2 regions of the Rhodococcus pseudokoreensis genome follow, and region 2 is predicted to be linked to the other one. Evidence: riboswitches for the same ligand, from Rfam matches in the RefSeq annotation. Region 2 holds a riboswitch; the other holds the start of a gene.
The links. Region 2 has a riboswitch for glycine ahead of gcvP (aminomethyl-transferring glycine dehydrogenase). Riboswitches for the same ligand answer to the same signal wherever they lie in the genome.
Positions count from the first base shown of each region.

Region 1 (9,597 bases), 2.7 Mb from region 2:
ATGTTTTATCTGGTGCTCGGACTTCTCCTGGTCGCCCTGGTGTCGCTGCTCACCCGGCTGTTCGCCCGCCAGCGCGGCAGGGGGCGCGACGAACAGGTCGATCTGTCCCGTCGGCGAGGTCTGCGCGTCGCCACCGCGGTCGTGGTCGTGGGTGCCGTCGGCGCCGCAGGCTATGGGGTGCGCGAGGCCGCTCGTCCACGGATCGTGCGGGTCCGCGTACCGCTGCGGCGCCTTCCCGCCGAGTTCGAAGGTGTGCGCGTGGCGCTCGTCTCCGACCTGCACGTCGGCCCGGCGCGAGGAGTCGATTTCACGCGCCGCGTGGTCGATCTCGTGAACGCGGAGCGGCCTGATCTCGTCGCGATCGCGGGCGACCTGGTGGACGGGACCGTCGCGAAGGTAGCGCCCGACCTACAGCCGCTCGGCGACCTCGAAGCCCCGCTCGGGGTGTTCGGGGTCAGCGGCAACCACGAGTTCTACGCCGACGACGGTGGCCGGTGGCTCGATGTGTGGGACCGCCTGGGCATCAGGACGCTGCGCAACGAACACGCGACGATCACGCGAGGCGGCGCCGCCATCGACATCGCGGGCATCCACGACTACTCGTCGCCGGCCCCGTACGAACCGGACCTCCCTGCCGCGCTCGCGGGACGCGATCCGTCGACGTTCGTCGTGCTGCTCGCGCACGAACCGCGACAGGCCCTGGAAGCGTCGGACCTCGGTGTGGACCTGCAACTGTCGGGGCACACGCACGGTGGCCAGATGTGGCCGCTGAATTACCTGGTGCCGTTGCAGCAGCCGTCGGTGGCGGGACTCGACCGGATCGGGAACACCGTCCTCTACACGACCCGCGGCGTCGGCGCGTGGGGACCGCCCGTGCGGGTCGGCGCCCCACCCGAGATCACGATCCTCGAACTGGTGCGCGCGGACTGACCTGCGCACGGACTGAGGCGGGACCCGCCCCGCCGAAGCGGGACGGGCCTCCGGTGTCAGGCGCCTTCGAATGCGGAGATCGGCGGGCAGGAGCACACGAGGTTGCGGTCACCGTGCGCGCCGTCGATGCGCCGCACCGCGGGCCACACCTTCGGCCGGGCCTTGCCGCGAGGGAACACCGCCGTCTCGCGGGTGTAGGGGTGGTTCCATTCCGCCGCCAGGCAGCCGGCCGTGTGCGGGGCGCCGCGCAGCGGGTTGTCGTCCACCGTCCACTCCCCCGAGCCGACGCGGTCGATCTCGGCGCGGATCGCGATCATCGCCTCACAGAAGGCGTCGATCTCTTCGAGGTTCTCACTCTCGGTGGGCTCCACCATCAGCGTGCCCGCCACCGGGAAGCTCATCGTCGGTGCGTGAAAACCGTAGTCGGCGAGACGCTTTGCGACGTCGTCCACGGTCACACCGGTGTCCTTGGTGATCGGCCGGAGGTCGAGGATGCACTCGTGGGCCACCATTCCGCCCTCGCCCGTGTAGAGGACGGGGAAGTACTCGTCCAGGCGGCGCGCGATGTAGTTGGCCGACGCGATGGCGGTCAGGCTGGCGCGGCGCAGTCCGACGGCGCCCATCATCCGGATGTACGCCCACGTGATGGGCAGGATCGACGCGCTGCCGTACGGGGCCGCGGAGATCGGGCCTGCGGTGCCGAGTTCGGGTGCGAGCGGATGTCCGGGCAGGAACGGTGTGAGGTGCGACCGCACACCGATCGGACCGACACCGGGGCCGCCGCCGCCGTGCGGGATGCAGAACGTCTTGTGCAGGTTGAGGTGGCTGACGTCGCCGCCGAACCGTCCGGGCCTGGCCAGACCGACCAGGGCGTTGAGGTTGGCGCCGTCGACGTACACCTGGCCGCCTGCGTCGTGGACGGCGGCGCAGATGTCGGCGATCTCGTGCTCGTACACCCCGTGGGTGGACGGGTAGGTGATCATGATCGCCGCGAGGCGCTCGGCGTGGTCCGCGATCTTCGCCCGCAGATCGTCGAGGTCCACGTCACCGTTGGGGCGGCACGCGACGACCTCGACGCGCATCCCGGCCATGACCGCCGAGGCGGCGTTGGTGCCGTGGGCGCTCGACGGGATGAGGCAGGTGTCGCGGTGGTCGTCGCCGCGGCTGAGGTGGTAGTTGCGGATCGCGAGCAGTCCGGCGTACTCGCCCTGGCTGCCGGCATTCGGCTGCAGGCTGACGGCGTCGTAGCCGGTGACGGCGACGAGCCAGTTCTCGAGGTCCTTGATGATGCGCAGAATTCCCGGGGTGTCCCCGGTGGGCGCGAACGGGTGCAGTCCGGCGAATGCGGGCCAGGTGATCGCTTCCATCTCGGCGGTGGCATTGAGCTTCATCGTGCAGGAGCCGAGCGGGATCATGCTGCGGTCGAGTGCGATGTCCTTGTCGGACAACGCCCGCAGGTAGCGCAGCATCGCCGTTTCGGTGCGGTACCGGGTGAACGCCTCGTGCTGCAGGTAGTCGGATCCGCGGAGCTGCGCGTCCGGGACGGATGTGCCCGCCTCGGGGGCCACTGCGCCGTCGCCGCCGAACGCCGCCAGCACGTGGGCGACGTCGTCGTCGGTGGTGGCCTCGTCACAGGCGACGGCGACGTGATCGGCGTCGACGAGCCGCAGGTTGATGCCGGCGTCCTTCGCCTTCGCCACGACGTCCGCCGCCCGGCCGTCGACGCGCACGAGGATCGTGTCGAAGAACTGGTCGTGCACGACGACGGACCCGGTCTTGCGGAGGGCGGCCGCCAGGGAATGTGCCGTGTTCGCGACGCGCAGGGCGATCGCCTTCAGACCCTCGGCGCCGTGGTAGCTGGCGTACATGGCCGCGAGAATCGCGAGGAGCACCTGCGCGGTGCAGATGTTCGAGGTCGCCTTCTCACGGCGAATGTGCTGCTCGCGGGTCTGCAGCGCCAGCCGGTAGGCCTTGTCGCCGTCGGCGTCGACGGAGACGCCCACCAGGCGGCCGGGGAGCTGGCGTGCGTGCTTGGTGTGCACGGCCAGGTAGCCGGCGTGCGGGCCGCCGAAGCCCATGGGGACACCGAACCGCTGGGTGGTGCCGAAGCAGGCGTCGGCACCGATCTCGCCGGGCGGGGTGAGGAGAGTCAGCGCCAGCAGGTCCGCTCCGACTGCGACCAGTGCGCCGCGCTCGTGGGCTGCGGCGATCACGTCAGTGTAGTCGGCGATGCGGCCGGACGCGCCGGGCATCTGCCCGAGGACGCCGAAGAAGTCGCCGTCCGGCAGGCCTGCGGACAGATCGGCCACCACGATCTCGATGCCGAGCGGCTCGGCCCGGGTCTCGACGACGGCCAGCGTCTGCGGGAACAGGTCGGCGTCGACGACGAACCGCGGGGACTTGCTCTTGCTCGCCCGGCGCAGCAGGGTCATCGCCTCGGCGGCGGCGGTGGCCTCGTCGAGCATCGACGAGTTGGCGACCTCCATGCCGGTCAGGTCGGCGACCATCGTCTGGAAGTTGAGGAGGGCCTCGAGGCGGCCCTGGCTGATCTCGGGCTGGTACGGCGTGTAGGCCGTGTACCAGGCCGGGTTCTCGATGATGTTCCGGATCAGAACCGGCGGGGTGAGGGTGTCGTAGTAGCCGAGCCCGATCATGGACGTCGCCACGGTGTTCTGCGCGGCGAGTGCGGACAGTTCGGCGAGCGCCTCGTGCTCGGAGACCGGTGCGGGCAGGGCGTCGAGGCCGTCGGCGATCCCACCCGTGACCCCGTCCAGGATGACGGCGGGAACGGCTTTCGACGCGAGGTCGTCCAGCGAATCGGCCCCGACCAGTTCGAGAATGTGCGCGAGTTCCGCAGCGTTCGGGCCGACATGACGATCGGCGAATGTACGGCTTCCAGCGTCGATCACGACAACTCCCAAGCAGTTCGGAGGACCAGGACACGCCCCGCTCTGCGGAACGTCCCTCCCCCTCTGTCGCCTGCTCGGGTCGAGCGCCTGAGAGATTCGGTACCGTCGTTCACGTGTGAAGACGGCCCTTTCCCCGTGGGCGGGTGGGTGCTCCCACCGCTTTCCAGAGGCGTCGGAGCCCGCACGGTCCTGTTTGCCTGAGAGATTGACGGGGAGGTGTTGCTCCTTCGGCGCCCGAACTCCCGCACACACGATGCTGCTGTGCATGCAGTGCCCGGAACTCTCCCGCACGGCGTCGACGCACCGCCAGTCTATGTCACGAGCTCAGAGAGCGGCGCCACCAGCGCCGCGCTCCTGGGGTTGCGGCCTAGCCCGTCTTGCGGCTCGCGCGGTTCTTGCGCCGCGACGCCAGCTCGTCCTCGGGGCTCTGCTCGCTCTCGCCGCCGTCGGCGCGCTCTGCGGGGAAATCGGCGATGGTGCCGGTCAGTTCGCGCATTGCACCACTGACCGCGATACCGAACACACCCTGCCCACCCTGGAGCAGATCGACGACCTCCTCGGCCGACGTGCACTCGTAGACCGTCGTCCCGTCCGAGAAAAGTGTGATCTTGGCCAAGTCCCGCACTCCGCGCTTACGCAGGTGGTCGACGGCCACGCGAATGTTCTGCAAGGAGATTCCGGTGTCGAGCAGGCGCTTGACGATCTTGAGGACGAGGATGTCCTTGAACGAGTACAGCCGTTGGCTGCCCGACCCGGCCGCGCCACGGATGGACGGCACCACGAGGGATGTGCGAGCCCAGTAATCGAGCTGGCGGTAGGTGATTCCCGCGATCTGGCAGGCGATGGGGACGCGGTATCCGACGAGGTCGTCGGGCACGGAATCGTCCGGGAAGAGGCCCGGCTGGATCTCCTCGGAGCTGAACTCGGACTCGGCAACGTTGTCGCCGGGCGCAAGATTCAGCGCATTCTCCTGCGGCCGATCTCCCACTGACTACTCCCTCTCGCATGTTGCACTGAACCCGACGATCAGTGCGCCTGTGACGCGCGTCGCCAGTGTCCGCGGCAATCCGCAGCACATCGAGCGGCGCAAGCGCCACCAGTGACATCGAGCTAGTCCGTACCCTGAACCTACTCAGCGTACGCCCGATACAATCTGCAGGGCAGAAAATCACTGCACCGAACGCTATGACTCCGAGGAGACCGGGTCAACGCAACGCGCCGGAAGAACCTCAACCGTTACTGCGCCGGCGGCTCTTCCGCTGGAGAAACTAGCCGTCGGTGGCTTTGAAATCGTCCGGCGACACGGACTCGAGGAATTCCTTGAACTTCTCGACCTCGTCCTCACGCTCGTCGGGCATGACCAGCCCGGCCTCCGTGAGCACCGATTCCTCGGCGAAGATCGGGACCCCGATGCGCAGTGCGATGGCGATGGAGTCGGACGGGCGGGCCGAGACGCGAGTGTTCTGGTCGAACACCAGGTCGGCGTAGAACGTGCCCTCGCGGAGTTCGACGATGCGGACTTCCTTCAGAGTGCGGCCGAACGCTTCGATCAGGTTCTTGATCAGGTCGTGGGTCAGCGGACGCGCCGGCTCGACACCCTGCTGCTCGAGTGCGATGGCGGTGGCCTCGGTCTGCCCGATCCAGATGGGCAGGTACCGCTCGCCGTCGGTTTCCCGCAGCAGCAGGACAGGTTGATTCTGGGGCTGCTCGACACGAACTCCGATCACGTGCATTTCGCTCATCGCGTCTGCCTCCACCCTGCAATGGTCCGTCCGCGGCACACAATGCCGTACCAGGATTCTATTCGATTCGTGTCTGCTCTTCGACCGTACAGCCGTTCGAGCGCAGCGTCGTTGGGAAGTTCCGAGGTGGGACCGCCGGCGAACTCACCTCACCGATCGAGCGCACCTCGGACGGCCGACTTCACCAGGCAGGTGTGCAACGTCAGAGACAGCGCGGCCAGTTCCCGCACCATCTCCTCGGCGCGATCCCGTGCGCCGGCGTCGCGGCCCTTGGCGACGGGCCCGGCGATCTGCGCGACCAACCCGGCCTCGCGGTCGGCGGCCAGTTTGAACGCCCGCAGGTGCCGCACCTCGAGTCCGAATTCGGACATCGCTCTCGCGGTGCGCGCCAGGGTCACCGCATCCTCGTCGAAGAACCCCGCAGGCCCGGGAACCACCAGGCCGCCCCGGGTCAGCTCGACGAGGAACTTCTCGTCGATCCCGGCCCGGGAGATCAGGTCGTCGCGGCTGATCCGCACCTCGCGGTCGGAGCGGAATTCCTCCGGGGACACCTCTCCCGGGGCCACGGTGAGCGCGCGCGGCCGGCGCGGCGAAGAATCGCCTGCGCCGACCGTGGCCACACCTCTGTCGATGGCCTCGAGCTGCTCCTTGATGACCTTCAGCGGCAGATACTGATCGCGCTGCGCCGTCAGGACGTAGCGCAGTCGTTCAGTGTCGGCGATCGAGAATCGCCGATACCCCGAGGGAGTGCGCTGCGGGCTGATGAGACCCTCGGCTTCGAGGAATCGGATCTTCGAGATCGTCACATCAGGAAAATCGGGGCGCAGTCGATCCAGCACGGAGCCGATCGACATCCCCGAATGCGCCTGCTGCTGCCGCACCGCGGTCATTGGCTACCCGCACCAGCTGACGTCTCACCGATCTGCGACCCACCGGCCGTGGTCCGGGGTCCGGTCAGGAAGACCAGCCGGAACTTGCCGATCTGCACCTCGTCGCCGTTCGCGAGGACTGCCGAGTCGACCGGCTCACGGTTGACGTAGGTGCCGTTGAGGCTGCCGACGTCGACCACCTGGAACTCGTCGTCCTCCTGGCGGAACTCCGCATGACGACGGCTGACGGTGACGTCGTCGAGGAAGATGTCGCTGTCGGGATGCCGTCCTGCGGACGTCGTCGGCTGGTCGAGCAGGAAGCGCGACCCTGCGTTCGGTCCACGCTTGACGACGAGCAGAGCAGAGCCCGCGGGCAGTCCCTCCACACCCGACACCGGAGCCTCCGGAGCCTGGGTTGCCGAGGAGTTGTCGAGCTCATTGAGAAAGTCCGCGCGGAAGACCGACGTGGTTTCCGCCGGCGTCTCCCCATAGACCGCGTCGTTGCCGTTCTCGCTCACCGTTTCTCCTCCTAGTTCGATCATCCAGCAAGATTCGCTGGACTACGCAATGCCACTCGGTACTACATAATTCGGTTCCCGTGCACATTAACTTCTGTGCAAACTCCCACGATCACATTCAAACTACGGACCTGCGCCCCGACACGGCACATGCGTTCAACATTGACCGTACCCTGCGCACGCCGGTGCGTGTAGTGAGACAGGCCGCCAGTACATTACGAACCGGTATTCCGACAGCGGATTTCTCCGGCAACCCCGTTTTCCGGGCTGTCGGCACCTTCCGAAACTATCCGATTACCGCTTCGCGTGTTCGGCGGGAAATTATCCTGCCGTGATGTCTGCATACCCGGCGGCGTCCAGCATTTCGGCCAGTGCGGCGTCGAGGGTCGCCTCGTCGTCGACGCCGAGTTCCACCAGCCACCCCTGCCCGTAGGGCGCGGAGTTCACGAGTTCCGGGTTGCCGTCCAGATCAGCGTTGGCGGCAACGACTTTCGCCGTCAGCGGGGCGAAGATGTCGGAGACGCTCTTGGTGGATTCCACCTCGCCGAACGATTCGCCCGCCGTCACGTCCTCGTCGACGGCCGGAAGCTGGACGAACACGACGTCGCCGAGCTGGGACTGCGCGAAATCGGTGATGCCGACGCGCACCGTCGTGGGCCCCGTCCGCTCGACCCACTCGTGTTCGGCGGTGTACCGACGATCGGCGGGGATTTCGAGCTCACTCACAGTGGCTTCCTTTCGATGGCAATCCGCGGGCGGATGCGAAGATCAATTTCCGGGCTGAGCGTATTGGCGAGGTTTCGCCTCCCGCAAGGCGGAGATCGTGACCTGCTGCGATTGTTCGATCGTCAACTGTCCACCGCTGCGCGCGACCGTGTCGACCACCCCGCCGGGAATGTTCAGGGCGGCCGCCAGAGTCGGCGGATCACCGATGGCGACAACTCCGTAGGGGGCGTTCACCTTGCGGCCGTCCACCGACACGCCGCCTGCCGAACCGGACACCCAGGAGTCGACGCCGATCCGGATGGGCGGGCCGTCGGCACCCTGGATCTGCACGGCCTCGGCGCCCGCGGCGCGCAGTTCCTGGACGAGGTCGAGCAGGACCTCGGATCCGACCCCCTTGTTGGGGTCGGTGATGCGCAGCGTCACGCCGGGGCCGGTGGCCGGCGCGCTCCCGACTTGGATCGACAGGGCCGTCAACCGGGCCTGCGCCTCGTCGAGTGCCGCCCCGGAACTGCCACTCTGTTGCAAGGTTGCCAAGGTCTGTTCCAGCGAGGCGATCTCCTGCCGCAGAGCCGCCTCCCGCTGATTCAGCGTGTCCAGGACGACCAGCAGATCCGCGGGGCTCGCCGAGTCGAGCGTGTCGCCGGACCCGGTGTTCTTCACCTGCGTCACGATCGCGATTCCCAGCCCGCCGAGCAGGAGCGCGGCCAGCAGCGCGAAGACGACGTGTGAGCGCCGCGACGTCGTGGGTTCGTTGCCATGGAGTTCGTGTCTGCCCTCGTGCCCGCTCACGTCGCGATCACGCCCCGAGCAGACGGCGCCGCAGCGCGGCCGCGTTGCCGAAGATGCGGATGCCGAGCACGACGACGATCGCGGTGGACAGCTGGGTTCCGACACCGAGTTGGTCACCGAGCCACACGATCAGCGCCGCCACGAGGACGTTGAACACGAACGAGACGACGAACACCTTCGAGTCGAAGATCTCGTCGAGGTATGCGCGCAATCCGCCGAACACCGCGTCGAGCGCGGCGACGACGGCGATGGGCAGGTAGGGCTGCACGGCGTCGGGCACTTGCGGGCTGAACACCACTCCCAGCACGATCCCCACGATCAGGGCGAGCACCCCGTAGATCGCGGATCCGCCCTTCAGTGCTGCCTTCATTCGTGTGACGCCTCCATCCGACTCCGCCGTTGTCATCGTGTTCCTGCTTCCCGGGCTGCCCGCACTTCCCGCGCCGGGGCGGCAGGCAAGTGGAGATCGTCGGCCTCCGCGACGGCGAAGCCGATGCCGTACAACTGCGCCACGCTGGACATCCGCAGGTAGGCGTCGCTCACCACGAATCCGGTCTGCATCGGCCCCTGCGGGCCGATGGCGGAGACCACGTACGGCGAGAACACCGGCTGATTGTCCACGAGCATCGCGCCGCCCGCCTGCCGGATCGTCACCGACGGCCCGATCCGCACGTCGCCGACCGCAATGGCCTCGGCGCCGCCCGCCCACAGCGAATTGACCACCGACTGCAGGTCGCGATCGAGCACGACCGCCTTCCCCCCGACACTGCGCTGGGACGAATCGGACAGGTTGGGTTTGGCCGCGGGGTCGGTGAGCGTCACGGTCAGTCCGGGACCGTGCACGGTCTCGACCCCGGCGTCCCCCTCGAGTCCGTGTAACTCGTCGAGCAGTGCGGCACCGCGGGCGTCGCCGGCCAGCGCGGTGGCGCGGGCGTCGTCCGCCTGTGCCGTCAACGTGTCCCGGGTCGCCGCGAGGGCGCCCGCCCGGTCCTCCGCGTCCTGCACCTTGCTCAGGAGTTCGGACCGCACCTGCTCGGTGCCCGGGATGCGTTCGGTGGCCTGCCGGTAGGCGACCGACAGCACCAGGCCGACGAGCAGTGCGCCGATCGCGATC
Region 1 covers NZ_CP070619.1:7,966,350-7,975,946, reverse strand. The annotation lists gene JWS13_RS41720 (metallophosphoesterase) at 1-930, shown strand, start outside; gene gcvP (aminomethyl-transferring glycine dehydrogenase) at 987-3,839, opposite strand; glycine riboswitch at 4,014-4,137, opposite strand; gene JWS13_RS41710 (MerR family transcriptional regulator) at 4,207-4,827, opposite strand; gene JWS13_RS41705 (bifunctional nuclease family protein) at 5,108-5,581, opposite strand; gene ftsR (transcriptional regulator FtsR) at 5,731-6,471, opposite strand; gene odhI (oxoglutarate dehydrogenase inhibitor Odhl) at 6,468-6,992, opposite strand; gene gcvH (glycine cleavage system protein GcvH) at 7,290-7,694, opposite strand; gene JWS13_RS41685 (DUF881 domain-containing protein) at 7,737-8,483, opposite strand; gene JWS13_RS41680 (small basic family protein) at 8,491-8,853, opposite strand; gene JWS13_RS41675 (DUF881 domain-containing protein) at 8,886-9,597, opposite strand, start outside.
Region 1: it holds a riboswitch for glycine, as region 2 does, so the genes downstream of both, gcvP (aminomethyl-transferring glycine dehydrogenase) here and gcvP (aminomethyl-transferring glycine dehydrogenase) in region 2, are expected to answer to the same signal.

Region 2 (9,597 bases):
ACCGCTCGAGGCCGCGGATGAGCTGCAGGTAGCCGCTGGTCTGTTCGACCGGGGCGTACGGGTGGATGGAGGCGAACCCGGGCCAGCTGATCGGCTCCATCTCCACGGCGGAGTTGAGCTTCATCGTGCACGAGCCGAGCGGGATCATGGTGCGGTCCAGTGCGAGGTCCTTGTCCGACAGCGCGCGCAGGAAGCGGAGCATCGCCGTCTCGGACCGGTGCTCGTGGAACACGTTGTGCTGCAGGTAGTTCGACGTGCGCAGCAGTGACTGCGGCAGCGCGGAGACCGTTGCCTTCTCGACTCGCGCGCCGAACGCGGACAGGACGCGGTCGACGATCTCGTCGGTGGTGCACTCGTCGCAGGCGATCGCGACGTGGTCCGCGTCGACCAGCCTCAGGTTGATGCCGGCGCGGTCGGCGCGGTCGACGACGTCGCGGGCCCCGGCCGGAACGTGCACCAGCACGGTGTCGAAGAAGCTGTCGTGGACCACCGAGTGTCCCGCCGTGCGGAGGCCGCCCGCGACGGCCGTCGCATGTCCGTGGACTCGAGTCGCGATGGCGCGCAGCCCTTCCGGACCGTGATAGGCGGCGTACATGGCGGCGACGTTCGCGAGCAGTGCCTGCGCGGTGCAGATGTTGCTGGTCGCCTTGTCGCGCCGGATGTGCTGCTCGCGGGTCTGCAGTGCCAGCCGGTAGGCGGTCTTCCCGTCGACGTCGACGGACACGCCGACGAGCCGGCCGGGGAGCATGCGCTCGAGCCCGCCGCGCACGGCCATGTAACCGGCGTGCGGCCCACCGAAGAACAGCGGCACACCGAAACGCTGCGCGGATCCCACCGCGATGTCGGCACCCTGCTCACCGGGCGGCGTCAGCAGCGTCAGCGACAGCAGATCGGCGGCGACCGTGGTCAGGGCACCGCGCTCCTGGGCGGCGGCGATGAGCGGGGCCAGATCGCGCACGTGCCCGCTGGCGCCGGGCGCCTGGAACACGACGCCGAACAGGTCACCGTCCGGGAGTCCGCCGGTCAGGTCCGCCACCTCGACGTCGATGCCCACCGACTTGGCTCGGCCGCGCACCACCGCGAGGGTCTGCGGCAGACAGTCCGCGTCGACGACCACGCGGGGCGTCCCCGACTTCGCCTTGTTCGCGCGCCGCATCAGCAGCACCGCCTCCATCACCGCGGTGGCCTCGTCCAGCAGGGACGCACCGGCGAGGGGGAGGGCCGTGAGGTCTTCGATGACCGTCTGGAACGTCAGCAGCGCCTCGAGCCTGCCCTGGGAAATCTCCGGCTGGTACGGCGTGTACGCGGTGTACCAGGCCGGCGACTCGAGCATGTTGCGGCGCAGAACCGCGGGCGTGATGGTGTCGTAGTACCCGAGGCCGATCATCTGGACGCGGGTCTCGTTGCGCTCCGACAGCGTCCGCAGGTCGGAGAGCACCTGCTGCTCGGACCGCGCCACCGGCAGGTCCATGGCCTCCGCGCTGCGGATCTGGTCAGGCACCGCGGCATCGATGAGCTGATCGAGCGTGTCGTAACCGAGAGCGCCGAGCATGCGCTGGCTGGCGGAAGCGTCGGGGCCGATGTGGCGTGACGGAAAATCGCTGGTGAGGGGCGCGCTGCGATGCGCGTGACGGGATTCGACTGACACGAGGTGACTCCGGTTTCGTTGAGTCCGGACCGCACCGGACATCGACAGGGGGCACCTCCCCGCTCTGTCCTGAAACCTGAGAGTTTGGGCGTACCGCTTGCGCGGCGTGCTCTTCACCTTCGGTAAGTACCGGCCTTACGGCCGATTCTGTTCTCCAGAGTTGCCTCTACGCTGCGGTACTGGGGCCTGAGAGATTCCCGGGGAGGAAGTTGCTCCTACGGCGCCTCCGAAAAGGAGGTTCTCCCGCTGCGCGTCAACGGCGTCTTCAGTTGTGGTTGGCCAAACAGTACACAGGCGTTGCGGGTTTGTCTCCCCCGGATTCCTTCGCGGTCGCCAAGCGGCGACGATCTTGCCAAAACGCCTCGTCATTTGGCATCCTCGACTGATCCTCGCTCGGACGTGACCGCACACGCCGATCGATGAGAGCCCAGACAGCCTCGAGTGCAACGGTTGTCGTCGTGTGCTCGCCTTCCCCTTCACTTTCCCCCGTGCCGCGCTGCCGGGGGTCGTCGCATACCGATCGGTCTCGTCCGGTCGTAGGAGTTCCTCCATGACTACAACCTCTGAAACATCTCCGGCCGCCCCGGCACCATCCCCCGTCGCTCCGCTCGCCCCGGCAGGCAGGCGCCTGCTCCGCCTCGAAGTCCGCAACGCCCAGACGCCGGTCGAACGCAAACCGTCGTGGATGAAGGTGCAGATGCGGACCGGTCCCGAATACCGGGACCTCGCCGCCCTCGTCGAGCGCGAGAACCTGAACACCGTGTGTCAGGAAGCCGGATGTCCCAACATCTTCGAATGCTGGGAGGACCGCGAGGCCACGTTCCTCATCGGCGGCAGCCAGTGCACCCGGCGGTGCGATTTCTGCCAGATCGACACCGGACGTCCCGCGGCCCTCGATCGGGGGGAACCCCGGCGGGTCGCGGAATCGGTGCAGACCATGGGCCTCCGGTACGCCACTGTCACGGGTGTGGCACGTGACGATCTGCCCGACGGCGGCGCCTGGCTGTACGCCGAGACGGTCCGGCAGATTCACGAACTGTGCCCGGGCACCGGCGTCGAACTGCTGATCCCGGATTTCAATGCCGACGCCGCACAGTTGCGCGAAGTGTTCGACACCCGGCCGGAGGTACTGGCGCACAATGTGGAGACCGTTCCCCGGATCTTCCGTCGCATCCGGCCGGCGTTCACCTACGAGCGTTCCCTCGACGTGATCACGCGCGCGCGGGAGGACGGTCTGATCACCAAGTCGAACCTGATCCTCGGGATGGGGGAGACCACGGACGAGGTGATCCAGGCACTCCGGGACCTGCACGACGCCGGTTGCCAGTTGATCACGATCACGCAGTACCTGCGGCCCTCGGCCCGGCATCATCCGGTGGAGCGGTGGGCGAAACCGGAGGAGTTCGTGATGCTCGACGGGGTGGCCCGCGAGATCGGATTCCTCGGCGTCCTGTCCGGACCCCTCGTCCGGTCGTCCTACCGGGCGGGCCGCCTGCACGCACAAGCCGTCGCCGCTCTCTGATTTTCTTCCACTTCCGTTCCAGCAAGGAGTTCCCATGTCCCGATCTGCAGATGTCGTCATCCTCGGTGGCGGTTCCGGCGGCTACGCGGCCGCGATCCGCTCGGCCGAACTGGGCCGTTCGGTCATTCTGATAGAAGAGAACGAACTCGGCGGCACCTGCCTGCACCAGGGGTGCATCCCGACCAAGGCGCTGCTGCATTCCGCCGAGGTCGCCGACAATGCCCGCACGGCCGCACAGTTCGGGGTCGACGTCACGTTCGGCGGCGTCGACCTCGAGAAGGTGCTGAGCTACCAGAACACCATCGTCACCCGCCTGCACAAGGGCCTGCAGGGCCTCGTCGACTCCCACGGCATCACCGTCGTCAACGGCCGCGGGCGGCTGGTGGGGCCCAACGGTATCGAGGTCGACGGCGAGCTGATCACCGGTGCGGCCGTCGTTCTGGCGACGGGCTCGTCCCCGAAGACGTTGCCGGGCATCAGCATCGGCGGCAGGGTCGTCACCAGCGACCAGGCGCTGGTGCTGCCGACGGTGCCGAAGAAGGCGATCATCCTCGGCGGCGGCGTCATCGGCGTCGAATTCGCCAGTGTGTGGGCGTCGTTCGGTGCGTCGGTGACGATCGTCGAGGCGATGCCGAGGCTGGTCCCGAACGAGGACGAGACGGTCTCCAAGTACCTCGAGCGGGCGTTCCGTCGCCGCAAGATCGCCGCGAAGACCGGGGTACGGGTCACCGAGGTGGCGCAGGACGAGGACGCGGTGACCGTCACCCTCGACTCCGGCGACGTGCTCGACGCCGACGTCGTGCTGGTCGCGGTGGGACGCGGCCCGAACACCGCCTCGATGGGATACGAGGAGACCGGCGTGGTCCTCGACCGGGGATTCGTGGTCACCAGCGACCGGCTGCGTACCACCGTGCCGAACGTCTACGCGGTCGGCGACATCGTGCCCGGACTCCAGCTCGCGCACCGCGGCTTCCAGCAGGGCATCTTCGTGGCGGAGGAGATCGCCGGGCTCCGTCCGGACGTCATCGACGAGACCGGCATTCCCCGCGTCACGTACTCCCACCCCGAGGTCGCGTCGGTCGGGTTGACCGAGACCGCGGCGCGGGAGAAGTTCGGCGAAGACATCCGGACGGTCGTCTACGACCTAGCCGGCAACGGCAAGAGTCAGATCCTCAAGACGTCGGGGGCGGTCAAACTCGTCGTGGCGCCGGACGGCGTCGTGGTCGGCGTGCACATGGTCGGCGACCGCGTCGGCGAACTGATCGGCGAGGCACAGCTGCTGTACAACTTCGAGGTCGACGCCGCCCAGGCCGCGAAGTTCGTGCACGCCCACCCCACCCAGGGCGAGGCCCTCGGCGAGGCACTGCTGGCGGTGGCAGGCAAACCTCTCCACGTGCACGCCTAGGCCCTCCGGGCCCGTGAGTGGTTAACGAGTCTCTGCACTCGTCAACCGCTCACGGGTGGCGGAGCCGCCGGTCTTCTCGAACCGTAGCCGCGACACGGCGATTCCGGCGAGGGCGAAGGATGCGGCGACGAGGATGTACAGCTGCGTGGGCGACCAGTCGCGGTCGAGGAGGGCGCCCGCGACGATCGGGGACGCGATGGCGCCGACGCGTCCGATGCCGATGCCCCAGCCGACTCCGGTGGCGCGGACGGCCGGCGAGTAGACCGACGGGGTGATCGCATACAGCCCGGCGATGCAGCCGTTGGCGAAGACGCCGATGAGGGCGCCGAGTCCGAACGCGACGACGATGGATGCGGTGGCGGGGACGAAGACGACGAGGAGCACGCCCGCGATCGCCAGGTATGCGATGAGCACCCGCTTCAGGGCGAACCTGGCGGACAGTGCGCCGAGCAGGGTGGCGCCGAAGATGCCACCGAGGTTGAGGAGCACACCGCCGGTGACGCCCTGGTTCGCGGACATGCCCGCCTCGACCAGCAGTTTCGGGGTCCAGCTGGTGACGAAGTAGAAGCCGAACATCGCCATGAAGAACGCGAACCACACCAGCAGGGTGCTGCGGCGCCGCTCCGGGGAGAGGAGCACGCGCACCGCGAATCCGGCGTCCGCAGCGGCGGCGGCGCGCGGTGCGGGCAGTTCGTCGAGGGGCGGCTGTCCGGCCCGTCGCGCGAACGCGTTGATCCGGTCGAGGGCGTTGGCCGGGCGACGGACGAGCAGGAAGTCGATCGATTCGGGGAGCCGGGCGTAGACGACGGGGATGATCACGGCCGTGCACAGACCGCCGAACAGGAACACCGAGCGCCAGCCGAGCGAGTTCTGCAGCACGACGGCGATGATGCCGCCGAGGGTGGCGCCGACGGCGTACCCGGTGGAATTGAGACTCACGGCCAGCCCGCGCCAGCGGTTCGACGCGTACTCACTGGCAATGACGTTGCTGCTGGCGAGGATTCCGCCGATACCGACGCCGGTGAGCGCGCGGAGCAGACCGAGTTGCAGCGCGTTCTGGCTGACCGCCGACAACAGCATGCCGGACGACGCCAGCGCCAGGCACAGCAGGATCATGGCGCGGCGACCGATGGTGTCTGCCCACGGCGCCAGGAACAGCGACCCCGCGGCCATGCCGAACAGTCCGGCGCTGAGCAGGAGGCCGACGACGGAGCCGGACAGATCCCACTCCTGCGACACCGACTGTGCGGTGAACGCCATGACGAGGACGTCGAAGCCGTCGAGCACGTTGAGTAGACCGCAGATGGCGATGGCGCCCCATTGGTAGCGCGTCATCGGACTGCTGTCGATGCGTTCGCGTAGGTCGAATTGCATGCGCGGGACCTGCTCTTCCTCGGAGATGGCCTGTGATGTGGCTCACGACTCACCTACCGTGGCGGACAGGTCACCCGTTTCCAACTCCGATTCCGAATGTCGGAAGGCTCCGCCCGTGAGTACTTGTTAACCGCCGGCGGTTAACAAGTACTCACGGGCGCGAAGCGCATAGCGTCGTCGACGATCTTGCCGTGCCGCAGTGTGACCAGGTCGCGGAAGTAGTTCATCCGCAGCCGCCACGGTGCCTTCGAGCCCTGCTTGGGGAACGACTCCACCGACCGCAGCACGTAGCCGGCGGCGAAGTCGAGGAACGGCTCCTCGTCGACCTCACTGTCCCGCTCCGGGGAGCATTGTGCGAATCCGTTCGCGTCCATGTGCGCGAGCAGTCGGCAGACGTATTCGCACACCAGGTCGGCCTTCAGCGTCCAGGACGCGTTGGTGTAGCCGATGACGAACGCGAAGTTGGGTACCCCGCTGAGCATCATCCCCTTGTACGCCATGGTCTCGGTGAGGTCGATGTCGTGGCCGTCGACGGCGAGTGTCATCCCGCCGAACGCGAGCAGGTTCAAACCCGTTGCGGTGACGACGACGTCGGCGCGCAGCTCGTCGCCGGACTTCAGCGTGATCCCGGTTTCGGTGAAGGTGTCGATGTGATCGGTCACGATCGACACTTCGTCGTTGCGGATGGAGCGGAACAGATCCCCGTTGGGCACGAGGCACAGTCGCTGATCCCACGGGTTGTACCGGGGCGTGAAGTGCTTGTCGATGTCGTAGCCCTTCGGCAGCCACTTCTCCTGTAGTTGCCGGATGCGGCCCTTCATGAATTCCGGGTACCGCTGGCACAGTTGGTAGATCGCCGTCGCCACCGACGCGTTCTTGAGTCGTGTCAGCGCGTAGGCGAGCCGCGTGGGCAGGTGGCGCCGCAACTTGTTGGCCAGCTTGTCCTTGGCAGGCATCGAGATGATGTACGTGGGTGAGCGCTGCAGCATGGTCACGTGCGCCGCCTCGGCGGCCATCGAGGGTGCCAGCGTCACCGCGGTGGCCCCGCTGCCGATGATGACCACCCGCTTACCCGCGTAGTCGAGGTCCTCGGGCCACGTCTGCGGGTGCACGACCTGCCCGGCGAAGCGGTCGATGCCCGGGAACTCGGGGGTGTAGCCCTCGTCATAGCGGTAGTACCCGCTGCAGGACATCAGGAAATCTGCGGTGAACCGGACCGTCTCACCGGTGTCGGTGCGCTCGGCGTCGATCGTCCAACAGGCGTCCGGGGTCGACCACTCGGCGCGAACGACCCTGTGCCGGAACCGGATGTTCCGGTCGATCCCGTGCTCGGCCGCCGTGTCCTTGACGTACTCGAGGATCGCGGGACCGTCGGCGATCGACTTGTCGTTCTCCCACGGCCGGAAGCGGTAGCCCAGCGTGTACATGTCGGAATCGGACCGAATGCCGGGGTAGCGGAACAGGTCCCACGTGCCGCCGATCGACTCGCGGCTCTCCAGGATCGCGTAGGTCCGGCCGGGGAAGCTGTCCTGCAGGTGGTACGCGGCACCGATCCCGGACAGTCCGGCCCCGATGATCAGCACGTCGAGATGTTCGACGGGAGCCTTCGCGCCGGTGGTGTCGGCGGCGGTATCGGTGTGTGACATGGACACTCTCTCGCTGGGTGGGACGGGTGGCTATTTCGGGTCGACGGCGACGTCGTCGAGAGCGACATTACGTGCGCTGGTGGAGCGGCCGAGTTTCACGACCTCCTCGTCCATCAGCGGAAGGATCCGGGGGACCGGGGGGAGCAGGGTGCGATCCCCGATCCGCGACGTCACCACCGCCTTCAGCCAGGCGAAGATCCCGACCCACCGCGGCACGTAGACCCGGCGCTTGCGTCCCGTAAGGCCGTCGACGAACGCGGCGGCGCACGCGTCGACCGAGGTCGTCTTGCCGAGCGGTCCCGGCAGAGCGGCGAGGAATTGGTTGAACGAGGCGAGGTCGTCTTTCGCGTCCTGCACGAGCGGGGTGTCGATCCACGACATGTGGGCCGAACCGACGGCCACGCCGCGGTGCGCGACCTCGAGACGGAGGGCGTTGGCGAAATGTTCGACCCCGGCCTTGCTGGCGTTGTAGGCGGTGAGACCGGCTGCGGGTGCGAACGCGGCGAGTGACGAGACGACCAGGATGTAGCCCTTCCGCTCGATCACGGACGGTAGCGCGGCCCGGACGGTGTGGAAGACGCCGAGGATGTTGATGTCGATGACCCGCTTGAACGTGGCGGGATCGACCTGCATCACCGAGCCGAAGCTGGCGATGCCGGCGTTCGCGAGAACGAAGTCGATGCCCCCGAACTTCGCGACTCCGGAGTTGACGGCCTTCTGCATGGCGGGCAGATCGCAGACGTCCGCGGCCACGGCGAGCGCGACGTCGTCACCGAGTTCGGTCGCGAGGGCCTTCAGCGGTTCGGCGTCCAGATCGATCAGGATCAGTTTGACGCCCTTGCGGGCAAGGGCGCGGGACGTTTCGGCTCCGATACCCCGAGCGGCCCCGGTGACGAGCGCGACTTTGTTCCTGAGCGTGGGCATGCGATCTCCTGGCGTGTGATCTGGCACCGTTCAGTGTCAGTTTGTATCTGGAACTGTGCGGTGTCAATATTGGGGAGTGAGTTCGCCCAGGCTCGACGAGACGGGCCGCACCTACCGTGGTGCGGGCCCTCGCCAACGTCAGGAGGAGCGCCGCGCGCGCCTCGTCGACGCCGCCGTCGAGGTGTTCGGGACCAGCGGATACCGGTCCGCGACCGTCGAGAAGATCTGCTCGACCGCCGGGCTCACCAAGCGCTACTTCTACGAGTCGTTCGACGACAGCGAGGCCTTGCTGCTGGCGGCGTACGCGAGCGTGACCGACCGTCTCCGGGACAGCGTCCTGCGCGGCGCGGGGGACGGGGGCGCCGATCTGGACGCCAGGGTGCGCGGCGCGCTGACCGCGTTCTTCCGGTCCGTCGCCGACGACCCGCGGATCCCGCGGATCGCATTCCAGGAGGTCCTCGGCGTCGGCCCGGAGGTCGACAACGCCTACCGCCGCGTCACCCGGTCGTTCGTGGACGCGGTGCTCGTCGTCATCGGTCCGGCCGTCGACCGCGCCGCGTTCCCGGAGTTTCACCTCCGCACCCTCGCTACCGGCCTGGTCGGGGCGGTGCTGATGATCGCCCAGCAGTGGGTGCTGTCGGAGAACCGTCAGCCGATCGAGACCGTCATCGCCAGCGCGCACACCATTCTCTCGGCCGTCCTGGGTGAACTCGACCCCACGTGAGTGGCGTCGTGTGCCGGGGCACGCTTTAGCACTCACGTGGGGGAATCCAGGGAAAACCCTGACGCCATCACATATATGTTGTTAAATACCTGACATGCCCGGTGCTGTGCACTGCCAATCACCTCGGGTCCGCAACACGACGATCCGTGGGGTGCTCGTCGCGTTGCTCGGGGTCCTCGCGTTGACCGGTCCGGCGCCGAACGTCGCGCACGCCGCCGGCTACGCGGGCCTCCTCGACATCACGCCCGCGAACGCGGCGGCGGAGTCGATCGGCGGGCTCGACCCCCGGCTCCCCACCGACTCCGCCGTACTCGGTGCGGCGCTGGCCGCCGCCCGCGCCGACGGTGTCGCGCC
Region 2 covers NZ_CP070619.1:5,278,415-5,288,011, forward strand. The annotation lists gene gcvP (aminomethyl-transferring glycine dehydrogenase) at 1-1,690, opposite strand, end outside; glycine riboswitch at 1,813-1,904, opposite strand; gene lipA (lipoyl synthase) at 2,199-3,170, shown strand; gene lpdA (dihydrolipoyl dehydrogenase) at 3,205-4,575, shown strand; gene JWS13_RS29285 (MFS transporter) at 4,597-5,949, opposite strand; gene JWS13_RS29290 (flavin-containing monooxygenase) at 6,090-7,595, opposite strand; gene JWS13_RS29295 (SDR family oxidoreductase) at 7,626-8,519, opposite strand; gene JWS13_RS29300 (TetR/AcrR family transcriptional regulator) at 8,596-9,243, shown strand; gene JWS13_RS29305 (hypothetical protein) at 9,338-9,597, shown strand, end outside.